One region of the Paraburkholderia flava genome, then DNA from elsewhere that is predicted to be linked to it. Evidence: riboswitches for the same ligand, from Rfam matches in the RefSeq annotation. Region 1 holds a riboswitch; the other holds the start of a gene.

Region 1 (6,656 bases):
AGCACGGTCGTCTTGCCGCATCCGGAGCCGCCCATGACCGCCACCACCTGACCGCGCGGGAAGCGCAGGTTCAGGTTCGACAGGACGAGGCGGTCGCCATAACCGAAGTCGACGTCGCGCAGCTCGAGAAGGGGCTCAGAAGTGGAAGGCACGTAGCTGACAGTCCATTTACACGAAGGCCGAATTATAGGGCCATCATGAAAAATCTGTCGTGACAGGCCCCCCGGATACCGCAACGTCGGACGATTATTGCGTAAACGCCTGCTGCAGTGCGGAAACAGCAGCAGCCGGGTCGGTGGCCTCGGTGACCGCGCGGACCACGGCCGCGCATCCGACGCCTGTCGCGAGCACGTCCGGCAGCACGCCGCCGTCGATTCCACCGATCGCAACGAGCGGCACGACGCCGTCCAGCAGCTTCACGTAGCGGGCGAGCCGGGCGAGCCCTTGCGGCGCAGTGGGCATCGTTTTCGTCGTGGTCGGGAAGACCGCGCCGAGTGCAATGTAGCTGGGCCGGAAATGCAGCGCGACGAGAATTTCGTAGTAGCCGTGCGTCGACAGGCCGAGGCGGATGCCGGCTGCGGCCAGCGCATGCAGATCGGCCGTATGCAGATCTTCCTGGCCGAGATGGACGCCGTAGGCGCCTGCGTCGAGCGCGCCGCGCCAGTGATCGTTGATGAACACCTGCGCGTCGTGACGGCGGCCGGCCGCGACGCAGCGGGCGATGTCGTCCGCGAGTTCGGGGGTGAGTTCGCCTGCACGCGTCGTCTTGCGACGCAGCTGCACCGTCTTCACGCCGAACGACAGCACGCGCTCGACCCAGCCCGCGTCCGGCAGCACCGGATAGAGACCCAGCCGGTCCGGGCAGCGCGCGAACGGCTGCTCGGGCGCTGCCGGCAGCCCGACCACGCGCGGAAAGCGCGCGAGATCGGTCGGCCAGGCATCGGCAGTCTTGCGCTCGTCGCCGTCGCGCCAGGCAAGCGCCAGCACCAGCGCATCGTGCGGCACGAACCCGCAGTCGAGGAACGCGGCCAGCGCGGGGATCCAGTCTTCCGGCAGCGTGCCTTCAAGCTGATAGCGCTCGCCGCCGAGATGCAGCGTCGCGGTGCCGGCCGCCGCTTCGATCACGCCCGCGCCATGCACGAGCCAGCGCGCGACGTGGTCGCCGTGGTGCTGCTCATCCGAGATGACGATCAGGTCGCCGCCGTTCGCATCGTCCGGCGGGGTCAGGCAGATGCGCCACGGCGCGTGCGTCGGCGGCCAGTCGCCGAGTCGCGCGCGGATGCGCTCGGCGGCTTCGGTGAGTTCGTCGGCGGGCGGCCAGAACAGGTCGCGGCCGGACAGCGGCAGAGTCTGCGTCATGCGGCGCTCCCGTCTTGATGCCAGAACGGCATGCCGACTACCGGCGTGCTCGCATGCGCCGTTTCGCGCTCGGCCATCGGACCCGCGACCCACGCGGCACGTCCGGCTTCGGTCGCGAGCGCGAACGCGCTGGCCATCGCCGCAGGATGTGTGGCCTGCGACACCGCCGTGTTCAGCAGCACGCCGTCGAAGCCCCACTCCATCACCTGACACGCGTGCGACGGCACACCCAGCCCCGCATCGACGATCAGCGGCACGTCCGGCAGACGCTCGCGCAGCACGCGCAATCCGTACGGATTCACGACGCCCTTGCCGGTGCCGATCGGCGCGCCCCACGGCATCAGCGCCTCGCAACCCGCGTCGAGCAGACGACGACCGATCACGAGATCCTCGGTGCAATACGGCAGCACCTTGAAGCCGTCTTTCACGAGCAGCGTTGCCGCTTCGATCAAGCCGATCGGGTCGGGCTGCAGCGTGTAGTCGTCGCCGATCAGTTCGAGCTTGATCCAGTCCGTTTCGAAAATTTCGCGCGCCATCTGCGCGGTCGTCACCGCTTCGCCGACCGTCAGGCAGCCGGCCGTGTTCGGCAGTAGCGGCACGCCGTGGCGTTTCAGCAGATCGAAGAAGCCGGCTTCGGCGCCGCCCTCGTTCATCTGCCGGCGCAGCGCGACGGTCACCATGCCGGGCCGCGCGGCGTCGATCGAATCGGACAGCGACTGCAGCGACGGGTAGCGCGACGTGCCGAGCAGCACGCGACTCGCGAACGTCTCGCCGTACAGACGAAGCGCGTCGACGGGCGCCGGGGAAGCAGGAATGGAAGCGAGGGAAGTCATGTTGAATCCTTGCGTCTGACTGTGCGGGGCGCGGCTTAGCCGCCCGCGACGGGTTGCACGACGTCGAGCCGGTCGCCCGGCTGCAGCGCGCGCGCCGCATGCTGCGTGCGCGCGACGAAGTCGCCGTTCAGCGCGACCGCGAACGGCGGCTGCGCGCCCCACGCGGCGAGCGCATCGGCGACGGTCGCGTCGTCGGGCAAGGTCAGCGGCTTCTGGTTGATGTGAATGTTCATGGTGTGTCGGTCGAATGCGGGTCTTCGTTATTGCGTTCGTTATTGCTTGCGGTCATCGGCGTCATGCCGGTTCGCGTGCCGGGTCCGGCTGGCTCAGTGCATCGAGATGAAACAGCTCGCTCCAGCGCGCGTCGCGTTGCCAGTTCGCAAACGTGTCGGTGTCGGCGACACGTCCGTCGAGCAGCGCCGCCGCGAAACGCGCGGCCTCGTCGGCGACTTCCGGCGCGATCATGTAGCCGTGCCGGTACAGGCCGTTCACGCGCAACGTGCGTGCGCCGTTCCACACCAGCGCCGGACGATGGTCGGGCAGCGTCGGCCGGCACTGCGAGTTCAGTTCGAGAATGCGTGCCTCGCCGAACGCCGGATGCACCGAGAACGCAGCGCTCAGCAATTCGAGCGCGGAGCGCACCGACATCGGCGACATGTCCTCGCCTTCCACTTCCGTCGCGCCGATCACGTATAGGTCGTTCTGCTTCGGCGCGATATAGAGCGGATAGCGCGGATGCAGCAGCCGCACCGGACGCGTGAGCCCAATGCCCGGCGCGTGCACCCGCGCGACTTCGCCGCGAATACCGCGCAGCGTCGGCAGCACGGGTTTCGCGCCGAGGCCGCGACAGTCGATCGTGACGTGCGCGTCCGGCATCGCGCGATCGTCGACGGGCGTGTTCCAGTGCAGTTCGACGCCGCGTGCCGCGAGTCCGGCCGCGAGCGCAGAGAGCACCTGACGGTTGTCGAGTTGTCCTTCGCGCGGCAGCAGCCAGCCTTGCGAGAAGCGCCCGGCGAGCGCCGGTTCGGCCGCACCGAGTTGCGTACCGGACAGCGCGACGAAACCACTCCCGTCAGCACCATCGAACCACTCAGCCGGCGCATTCGCGCGCACGCGACGTTCGAACAGCGGAGCCTCGGTGCGATCCGCGTGATGCCACACGACGAGCGTGCCGTTGCGCTGAAAAAACACCGGCTGCGGAAGTTCGGCAAGCAGACGCGGCCAGGTTTCGAGCGACGCGGCGCCGAGTTGCGTGATCAGCAGTTCGGCGCTCGCGGCTTCGGCGAGCGGCGCGAGCATCGCCGCCGCGACCCACGCAGCCGCCTGCGAGCCCGACGCATCGCCGCGCTCGTACAGCGCAACGCGATGCCCCGCCCCCGCGAGATGCCACGCGACGAGCCGTCCGCACAGCCCCCCGCCGATCACCGCGAAATCCGGCCGGTTGGCGGAAACGTGCAAGGCAGCGTTCATCGCGCGACCGCCGGACGAAAGCGCAGCGACAGCGGCACGCAGGCGAAACAAAAGACTGAAGAATAAGCGCTCATCGGTTCCTTTCCGTACGGCGAAAGCGCACGTACCCAAGGACGAAACCGGCGGGCGAGGCCGGCCGGACTGCACCCTTGTGGAGGTGCCGGTCCGGCGGAGAAGGAAGACAACAGGACTTCCGGAAACTTCCCGCGCCGGTATTACCCGGATCGGGTGCGAAGGGTCTCTCTCAGCCTCGCTGCGGCGTGTGGCCAGCGCGCGAAGCACCCCTGTTTCGTCGAAGGTCATTAGACCATAAAACGCCGGACGGTCGCAAACGGGGGGCGGCGCCCTCGGCGGGGAGCCCGGTGTTAGTCACCGGCCGCTGCAAATACGGCGAGTCACGGTGCTCTGGCACAATGCCGTGAACCGAGGCCGCGCGGGCCGGCGCAGTTGCATCGCCGGGCCGCGTAACCATTAAGACTGGCTTAAGCGGGTCGCGTGAGAATCGCCACGTCACGCGCGTCGCGGCAATCGCTGCATCCTGCGACGCGCCACCGCAACCCGCCCTGAGCCGGCACATCATCAGGATGCTCATGACCACCACACTCCCTTCCAGCAGCATCCCGCCGAAAGACGATCGCGTGTCCGCGTGGAGCCTCATCAAGCCGTACTGGGTGTCCGAGGAACGCAAGGTTGCATGGGGGCTGCTCGTCACGATCATCGTGATCAATCTGCTCGTCGTGTGGATCAACGTGCGGCTCAACCGCTGGAACGCCGACTTCTACAACGCGCTGCAGAGCAAGAACGTCCACGACTTCCCGCATCTGCTCGGCATCTTCACTGCGCTCGCGTTCGGCTTCATCATCCTCGCGGTGTACGGCCGGTATCTGCGCCAGATGCTCGGCTTCCGCTGGCGCCAGTGGCTGACCACGCGCTACCTGAACGAATGGCTCGGCGATGCCGCGTTCTACCGGATCGAACGCGACCGCCTTGCGGACAACCCCGACCAGCGGATCAGCGACGACCTGCAATCGTTCGCAACGACGACGCTGTCGCTGACGCTCGATCTGCTCTCGACACTCGTCACGCTCGTCTCGTTCATCACGATCCTGTGGTCGCTCGCAGGCGCGCTGTCGATCACGCTCGGTGGCATGCCGCTGCAGATTCCCGGCTACATGGTGTGGGCCGCCGCGCTGTATGCAGTCGCCGGTTCGCTGATCATCCAGAAGGTCGGTCATCCGCTGGTGTCGATCAACTACCAGCAGCAGCGCGTCGAGGCGGACTTCCGTTTCGGCCTGATCCGGCTGCGCGAGAACGCCGAACAGATCGCGTTCTACGACGGCATGGCAACCGAGAAAAGCAGCGCGCAGGGACTGTTCAGCCGGATCCGCGACAACTGGTGGGCCGTGATGAAGTACACGAAGCGGCTGACGTTCGTGCTGGCGTTCTACGGCCAGATCGCGATCATCTTCCCGCTCGTCGTCGCCGCGCCGCGCTACTTCGCCGGCGCGTTCAGCTTCGGCGTGCTGATGCAGATCTCGCAGGCCTTCGGCACCGTCAGCGATTCGTTCTCGTGGTTCATCAACAGTTACAGCACGTTGGTCGAATGGCGCGCCACTGTGAACCGGCTGCGCGAATTCAAGCGCATCGTCCATGCACCGCGTCTGAAGGAATCGGTGTCGCCGGCCACCGAACACGGCGGCATCAAGCTGCACTACATCGATTCCGTCGGCCTCACCACCAGCGACCTGAAGCTCGCGCTGCCGAACGGCAACGCGCTGTCGACGATCCGCAACGTCGCGATCAAGCCCGGTTCGCGCTGGCTCGTGCGCGGCCCGTCCGGGTCCGGCAAGAGCACGCTGATGCGCGCGCTCGCCGGGTTGTGGCCGTTCGGCGACGGCTCGATCGACGCGCCCGTCGATGCGCGGATGATGTTCATCCCGCAGCAGAGCTATCTGCCGATCGGCACGCTGAAGGCCGCGCTCACCTACCCGTCGCCGGCCAGCACCTTCAGCGACGACGAATGCGCCGAGGCGCTGCGCGTCTGCCGGTTGTCGGAGTACGCGGACCGCCTCGAGGAATCCGGCCACTGGACGCGCATCCTGTCGCCGGGCGAGCAGCAACGTCTCGCGGCTGCGCGCGTGCTGCTGCACAAGCCGGACTATCTGTTCCTCGACGAAGCGACGAGCGCGCTCGACGCGGACAACGAAGCGCGTCTCTATCATCTGTTCACCGAGCGTCTGCCGAAGGCCGCGATCGTCAGCGTCGCACACCGCGAATCGCTGGCCTCGTTCCACGAAGAAACGCTCGAGGTCCAGCGTAGCGACGAGCCGGTCGCCGCATGAGCGACATCGCGCCGCGATCCGCACAACGCGTGGTGCTGATCACCGGCGCGGGCTCCGGCATCGGTGCGGCGCTCGCACGACGGCTCGCGGCACCCGGCGTCTCGCTGATGCTGCACGCACGCGGCGCGGATGCCGATGCGCGGCACCGGCTCGACGCGGTTGCCGTCGACTGCATCGAGCGGGGCGCACTCTGCTCGACCGTCTACGGCGATCTCGCCGAACCGGGCGCGGCCGAACACATCGTCCATCAGACGCTCGCTGCATTCGGCGCACTCGATCAACTCGTCGCGAATGCAGGACATGCTCAACGGCAGACCCTCGGCACACTCGACGCACACACGTTCGCCGATGCATTCGCCGCGATGCCGGCAGCTTTCGCGGCGCTCGTGCGGCGCGCGACACCCGCGCTCGAAACATCGTCGCGCGGTCGGGTCGTCGCGTTGAGTTCGTTCGTCGCGCATCGCTATCGTAGGGACACGCCGTTCGCGGCCACTGCTGCCGCGAAAGCGGCGATCGAGTCGCTTGCAAAAACCGCAGCAGCTGAACTCGCGCCGCACGGCGTCACGGTGAATTGCGTGGCACCCGGTTACACGCGCAAGGATCACGGCCCCAGCGCAGAGAATGCGCCCGCATGGGCCCGCGCCGCGCAGGC
Region 2 (6,656 bases), on a different contig from region 1:
CGCCCGACATCGCATCGCTTGCCTGAGCGAATGCGCTGCCGGCGCCGAGTGCCAGGGCCAGGGTGGTAACTGCGATCGCAAACTTCTTCATGAGATAACTCCGTTTTATCGATTGATCAAACCGGCTACGACGAACGCGTCGTGCCGGGTACTTCCAAAGCTTCTGCCGTGCGTGGCCGCCCGCTTCAGGCGACGACCCGCGCGTCAGGAGCCTCCGAACCAGTTGTAGCCCTGGTCGACCCAATAGCCGCCGGGATACGTGTTGGTGACGAAAATCTCGACGATGTGTTTCGGGTTCTTGTAGCCGAGCTTGGTCGGCATCCGCAGCTTCATCGGATAGCCGTATTTCGCGGGCAGGCGGCTGCCGTCGTAGTCGAATGCGAGCAGCGTCTGCGGATGCAGCGCGGTCGGCATGTCGATGCTTTCGAAGTAGTCGTCCGCGCATTTGAAGCCGACGTACTTCGCGGTCGTGTCCGCGCCGACGCGGTGCAGAAAATCGCGGAACGGCGTGCCACCCCAGCGGCCCACCGCGCTCCATCCTTCGACGCAGATATGTCGCGTGATCTGCTCCTCATGCGGCAGCGCGTACAGCTCGGGCAGCGTCCACACGCGCTGGCCCTTGACCAGACCGCTCACGTGCAGCCGATACGACGCGCCGTCGACATCGGGTACTTCGTCGATGCCGTAGTACGCGTTGAACGGAAACGGTCGCGTGATCTGCGCCTCGGTGTAGGTGGGCGCGAGTTGAGTCGGGTCGAACAGCAAGCCCTGCGCGCGATCGTTCAGTCGCGAGACCGCGGTGAGGAATGCGTTGACCGAATCGTTATCGGTCAGCGAGCAGCCAGTCAGCATCGACAGGCCGCCGAGCGTCAGCAACTGCTTGCCGAAGCGGCGCCGCGACGGCATCGAGAGCTCACGGCGTGCATCGATCAGGATCGACTCGCGATCGAGTTTCTGCGGAGAAGGTCGTTTGATATCGCTCATGACGGTGTCCGTGAATTAGCGGCCGCGCAGCATCGCGAGCAGCGAGCGCGGCACCAGTGCGACGAGCGCGAGATGCACGACGAGAAAACTGGCCATGACCGCCATCGCGCAGAAATGCACGATCCGCGCGGTGTCGTAGCCGCCCATCAGTTCGCGCAGCAGCGGAAACTGCACCGACTTCCAGATCGCGAGCCCCGACAGCACGAGCACGACCAGATCGACGATCACGACGACGTATGCGAGCTTCTGCACCGCGTTGTAGTGACTCAGATCGTCGTGCGCCAGCCGGCCGCGCAATGCACTCACCAGATCGCGCAGTACGGCACGCGGCGACAGCGGCAAGAACTTGCGCATGAACCGCCCGCTTGCGATGGTCAGGATCAGATAGACGAGCCCGTTGAACACGAGCAGCCACATCGCCGCAAAGTGCCACTGCAGCGCGCCGCCGAGCCAGCCGCCGAGCGTGATCGCGGGCGGAATCGAAAAGCCCGCGAATACCGGCGACGCGTCGTAAATCCGCCAGCCCGACAGCATCATCGTGATCGCGGCGAGCGCGTTGAGCCAATGCGTGACGCGCACCCAGCGCGGGTGGATCGGGCGCTCGCGCGGCACGCTCGGTGTGGGTGCCGGCGCGGACGCGGGCATGGGTAAGGGATTCATCGTGAGCTCCTTCGTGATCGTGGGGGGCCTACTGGCACGCCGGCAGATCGGCGGCCTGCAGCACGTCGCCGGTCGCGGCGTTCTCGACGAACGCGACGACGCCGAAGTGCGACGCCGGGACGGGTGCGGTGGCGCCGGGATCGTCGAGTGCGAGTGCGCGGCGAATCTGCGCATGTCCGGATGCGAGCGGAACGGGGCCGATCCACTGCCGCACGACGCGCTCATGATGCAGCGTCGCACCGCTGTTCTCGCCTGCCTTGACCTGCGAGACGAGCGAGTTCTCGTACACCGCGACGTAGGCGTTCAGAGAATCAGGCGATGTGTTTGATGCACGCGCCGCGAACTGCGCGTCGATATCGACTGCATTCGCCGCGCCGCCCACTCGCGGCGCAAGCGCAACCGATACATCCGCCGTCGCAGGCTCGCCGACGATCCGCTTGACCCGGTCACCGAAACTCTCCGCACTCGACCAGCCGCGCAACTCACGTCCCGCGACGAACACTTCAGGCGTGTAGATCGTGTGGCCGCCGCCGAGATCGGTCAGGCTCTGCTGCCGTTCGGTAAAACGATGCTGCGAGAAGCGGTCGGTCCAGCCGAGGCTGTTCCAGTAATCGACGTGCATCGCGAGCGGCACGATGCCCTGCGCGACGCCGCTCTCTTTCCATTGACCGAACCAACGGTCGGCCGGCGGACAGCTGTCGCAGCCTTCGCTGCTGTACAGCTCGACGAGCGCGACGCGATGCGCGGGGCTGTGCGCGATGCACTGGCCTGCCGCTGCATTCGCGGCCCCGCTCGCGACGACAGCACCGAACGCGGCAAGCAACGCAAAAACGCGCACAACGTTGCGTGCAAGAAAAATCCGCGCAATCAAACCGCGGCTCGAAACGATAGACATGACGTGCTCCTGCGAGGAATCCGAACGTTGGTCGGTGCAGGAACGTCGTTATGACAGCCGGAGCGAAGATTTTTTTGCAGACGGTACGCGATAGACGATCGTCGGCATGACGTCAGGCGATCGTCAGAAACCCAAGCGCGACGGGTTGCCAAGCCCCCGCCGGCCGGTGTATCGTGTGCGCTGCTAACGCGGGGGTCCTGCGTCGCACATCGTCTTCGGGCGGTGAGCCACGTGGGTGAGAAATACCCTTTGAACCTGATCTGGATAATGCCAGCGCAGGGAAGCGTACGGGCTTCGCTGCTTATCCCTGCAAGACCTCCCGCGAAACCCGACTCACTTCATCTCGTCTCCTGCTTAGCCGCCCCACATTGCCTGGCTAGAGGAGATAACGCATGAACGCCAACCCGAAGTTCCTTTCCGCCGACGCTCACGTCGACGAAGCCGCTGTCGCGCCGCTGCCCAATTCCCGCAAGGTCTACGTGACCGGTTCGCGCCCGGACATCCGCGTACCGATGCGCGAAATCTCGCAGGCCGATACGCCCGACAGCTTCGGCGGCGAAAAGAATCCTCCGGTCTATGTCTACGATACGTCGGGCCCGTACTCCGATCCCGAAGCGAAAATCGACATCCGCGCCGGTCTGCCGGCGCTGCGTCAGGCGTGGATCGAAGAGCGCGCCGACACGGAAGCGCTGACGGGTCTGTCGAGCGACTTCAGCCGTGAGCGCGCCGCCGACACCGCCACCGCCGACTTGCGCTTTCAGGGCCTGCACCGCACGCCGCGCCGCGCGGTCGCCGGCAAGAACGTGTCGCAGATGCACTACGCGCGAAAAGGCATCGTCACGCCGGAGATGGAATACATCGCGATCCGCGAGAACCAGCGTCGTGCCGAGTATATTGAGAGCCTGAAAACGAGCGGCCCGAACGGCGAAAAACTCGCCGCGATGATGGGTCGCCAGCATCCGGGCCAGGCGTTCGGCGCCAGTGCGTTCGGCCCGAATGGCCTGACGGCGATCACGGCCGAGTTCGTGCGCGAAGAAGTCGCACGCGGCCGCGCGATCATCCCGAACAACATCAATCACCCGGAAAGCGAACCGATGATCATCGGTCGCAACTTCCTCGTGAAGGTCAATGCGAACATCGGCAACTCGGCAGTCACCTCCTCCATCGGCGAGGAAGTCGACAAGATGACGTGGGCGATCCGCTGGGGCGGCGACACGGTGATGGATCTGTCGACTGGCAAGCACATTCACGAAACGCGCGAGTGGATCATCCGCAACAGCCCGGTGCCGATCGGCACGGTGCCGATCTATCAGGCGCTCGAAAAGGTCAACGGCAAAGCCGAAGATCTCACATGGGAAATTTTCCGCGACACGCTGATCGAACAGGCCGAGCAAGGCGTCGACTACTTCACGATCCACGCGGGCGTGCGTCTGCAGTACGTGCCGCTGACCGCGAAGCGGATGACCGGCATCGTGTCGCGCGGCGGCTCGATCATGGCGAAGTGGTGCCTGGCTCACCACAAGGAAAGTTTCCTGTACGAGCACTTCGAAGACATCTGCGAAATCATGAAGGCGTATGACGTCGCGTTCTCGCTCGGCGATGGTCTGCGTCCCGGCTCGATCTACGACGCAAACGACGAAGCGCAACTTGGTGAGTTGAAGACCCTCGGCGAACTCACGCAGATCGCGTGGAAGCACGACGTGCAGACGATGATCGAAGGCCCCGGCCACGTGCCGATGCAGCTGATCAAGGAAAACATGGACCTGCAGCTGGAATGGTGCGACGAAGCGCCGTTCTACACGCTTGGACCGTTGACCACCGACATCGCACCGGGCTACGACCACATCACGTCGGGCATCGGTGCAGCGATGATCGGCTGGTTCGGCACCGCGATGCTCTGCTACGTGACGCCGAAGGAACACCTCGGCTTGCCGAACAAGGACGACGTGAAGACCGGCATCATCACGTACAAGCTCGCCGCGCACGCAGCCGATCTGGCGAAGGGCCATCCGGGCGCGCAGGTGCGCGACAACGCATTGAGCAAGGCGCGCTTCGAGTTCCGCTGGGAAGACCAGTTCAACCTCGGCCTCGATCCGGACAAGGCGCGTGAATTCCACGACGAAACGCTGCCGAAGGATTCCGCGAAGGTCGCGCACTTCTGCTCGATGTGCGGTCCGCACTTCTGCTCGATGAAGATCACGCAGGACGTTCGCGAGTTCGCTGCGCAGCAGGGCGTGACCGACGACGAAGCGCTGAAGAAAGGAATGGAAGTGAAGTCGATCGAGTTCATGAAGAAGGGAGCGGAGATTTATCAGCGGCAATAAGCGTTAATGCGCTGCTGATATAGATTCCGCTTCACCGTGCGCGCGGACCGATGGGTCCGCGCGCACGGTTTCATTCAGCGTCAGTGCCCAAGCGATTCGGCGCCGACCGGTTTCGTACCGCCCGTCGACGGATGCGCGGCCTGCTTCACAAGCAGCGCCACACACGATACGACACCCGCGACCGCGATCGTCGCGAAGATTCCCTCGAACGACACGTGACGACGCGCCAGCTCGGCCACGAGAAACGATCCCGCGATACCGCCGAAGCGTCCAATGCCGAGCATCCACGCGACGCCGGTGCCGCGCCCTTGCGTCGGATAGAACGCAGCAGCGAGTGCAGGCAGCGACGACTGCGCGGTGTTCATCAACACGCCCGCGGCGAACACAGTCAACACGAGCAGCCCGACGTTGCCGAGCGCCTGGCCGATGCAGTACACACTCACTGCTGTCAGCGCATAGCACACCGCGACGATCCGGTTCGCGTTGAAGCGATCCATCAGCACGCCGCACAGCACCGCACCGACACCGCCGAGCGGGAACAGCGCGGAGATCAGCGTCGCGCGCTGCGGATTCAGGCCGGCTTCCTTCAACAGGATCGGCATCCAGTTGATCGACGCGTAGAAGATCACGAGCCCCATGAAGTACGCGAACCACAGCATCACCGAGCCGACGATGTAATCGCGCGACAAGACCACGCGCATGCCGCTGCGGCCTTCGACGTGCGCTACCGTCTCGGTCATCGTGAACGATCCGGCTTCCGATGCTGCCGATGAAATGCGCGCGAGCGTCGCGCGAATCAGCTCGGCAGGATGCCCTTTCGCGACGCGATAACGCACCGACTCGGGCAGCTTGAGCAGCAGCAGAACCGTCAACACGAGCGGCACCACGCCGCCCAGTTGCAGCACGCTACGCCAGCCCCAATGCGGGATCATCCATGCGGCGAGAAAGCCGCCGCATGCAGCCCCGAGCGGAAAGCCGCAGAACATCAGATTGATCAGCGTCGCGCGACGACGATCGGGACAGAACTCTCCGATCACCGTCACCGCGTTCGGCATCGCCGCGCCGAGCCCAACGCCGGTGACGAAACGCAACGCGGTCAGCTCAGACAGATTGCCCGAGAACGACGATGCGAAACACGCGACACCGAACAGGCCGACTGAACCGGTCAGCAACGCGCGCCGGCCAAGCCGGTCGGACAGCGGACCGGACACCAGCGCGCCGCACGCGAGACCGAACAGCGCAGCGCTCAGCACCGGTGCGAGCGCGGGCTTGCTGATGCTCCACTCGTTGACCAGCGAAGGAGCGATGAAACCGATCGCGGCGGTATCGAAACCGTCCAGCAGCACGATCGCGAAACACATCGCGAAGATGAGCCACTGGAAACCCGAGAACGGGTGCTCGTTGATGAACGTCTGCACATCGACGACAGGGCGCTGGTTCACGTCTCCTCCACTTCGTTCTGACGGCACGCGACAGTGCCGTCTCTGTTGCATCCGTGCCGGGCCTGGACCGGTGAATGATACCGACGCATGCGGTGAAATCGGCCGCCTCAAAAAGTTCTATATAAGAACAACGATTCATATAACGAACACGATGCCGCACTGTAGCGAAGACGTAAGCGACGGGTCAACGGGGGATAACCCGCGGGTTTACGCGGGCTCATACTGCCTGGCCGGGCCGCTGGTTCCGTCCGGAAACATCCCCTTACCAAACCAACATTTCCCTGACAAGCGCACACAACTGGAAACCGCGCGACGCGACGCACGCGGCTACGATGGGATTAACAGGGGCGT

What was found. Region 1 has a riboswitch for thiamine pyrophosphate ahead of E1748_RS30675 (FAD-dependent oxidoreductase). Riboswitches for the same ligand answer to the same signal wherever they lie in the genome.
Region 2: linked by a shared signal. The riboswitch ahead of thiC (phosphomethylpyrimidine synthase ThiC) and the one ahead of E1748_RS30675 (FAD-dependent oxidoreductase) in region 1 are both predicted to bind thiamine pyrophosphate.

What each region holds. Positions count from the first base shown of each region.
Region 1 covers NZ_SMRO01000005.1:57,949-64,604, reverse strand. The annotation lists gene E1748_RS30695 (ABC transporter ATP-binding protein) at 1-152, opposite strand, end outside; gene thiE (thiamine phosphate synthase) at 247-1,359, opposite strand; gene E1748_RS30685 (thiazole synthase) at 1,356-2,192, opposite strand; gene thiS (sulfur carrier protein ThiS) at 2,228-2,425, opposite strand; gene E1748_RS30675 (FAD-dependent oxidoreductase) at 2,487-3,662, opposite strand; TPP riboswitch at 3,847-3,958, opposite strand; gene E1748_RS30670 (ABC transporter ATP-binding protein/permease) at 4,253-6,004, shown strand; gene E1748_RS30665 (SDR family NAD(P)-dependent oxidoreductase) at 6,001-6,656, shown strand, end outside.
Region 2 covers NZ_SMRO01000002.1:1,011,065-1,017,720, reverse strand. The annotation lists gene E1748_RS16005 (pentapeptide MXKDX repeat protein) at 1-91, opposite strand, end outside; gene E1748_RS16000 (molybdopterin-dependent oxidoreductase) at 205-984, opposite strand; gene E1748_RS15995 (cytochrome b/b6 domain-containing protein) at 1,000-1,629, opposite strand; gene E1748_RS15990 (DUF1223 domain-containing protein) at 1,673-2,539, opposite strand; TPP riboswitch at 2,720-2,839, shown strand; gene thiC (phosphomethylpyrimidine synthase ThiC) at 2,932-4,863, shown strand; gene E1748_RS15980 (MFS transporter) at 4,944-6,305, opposite strand.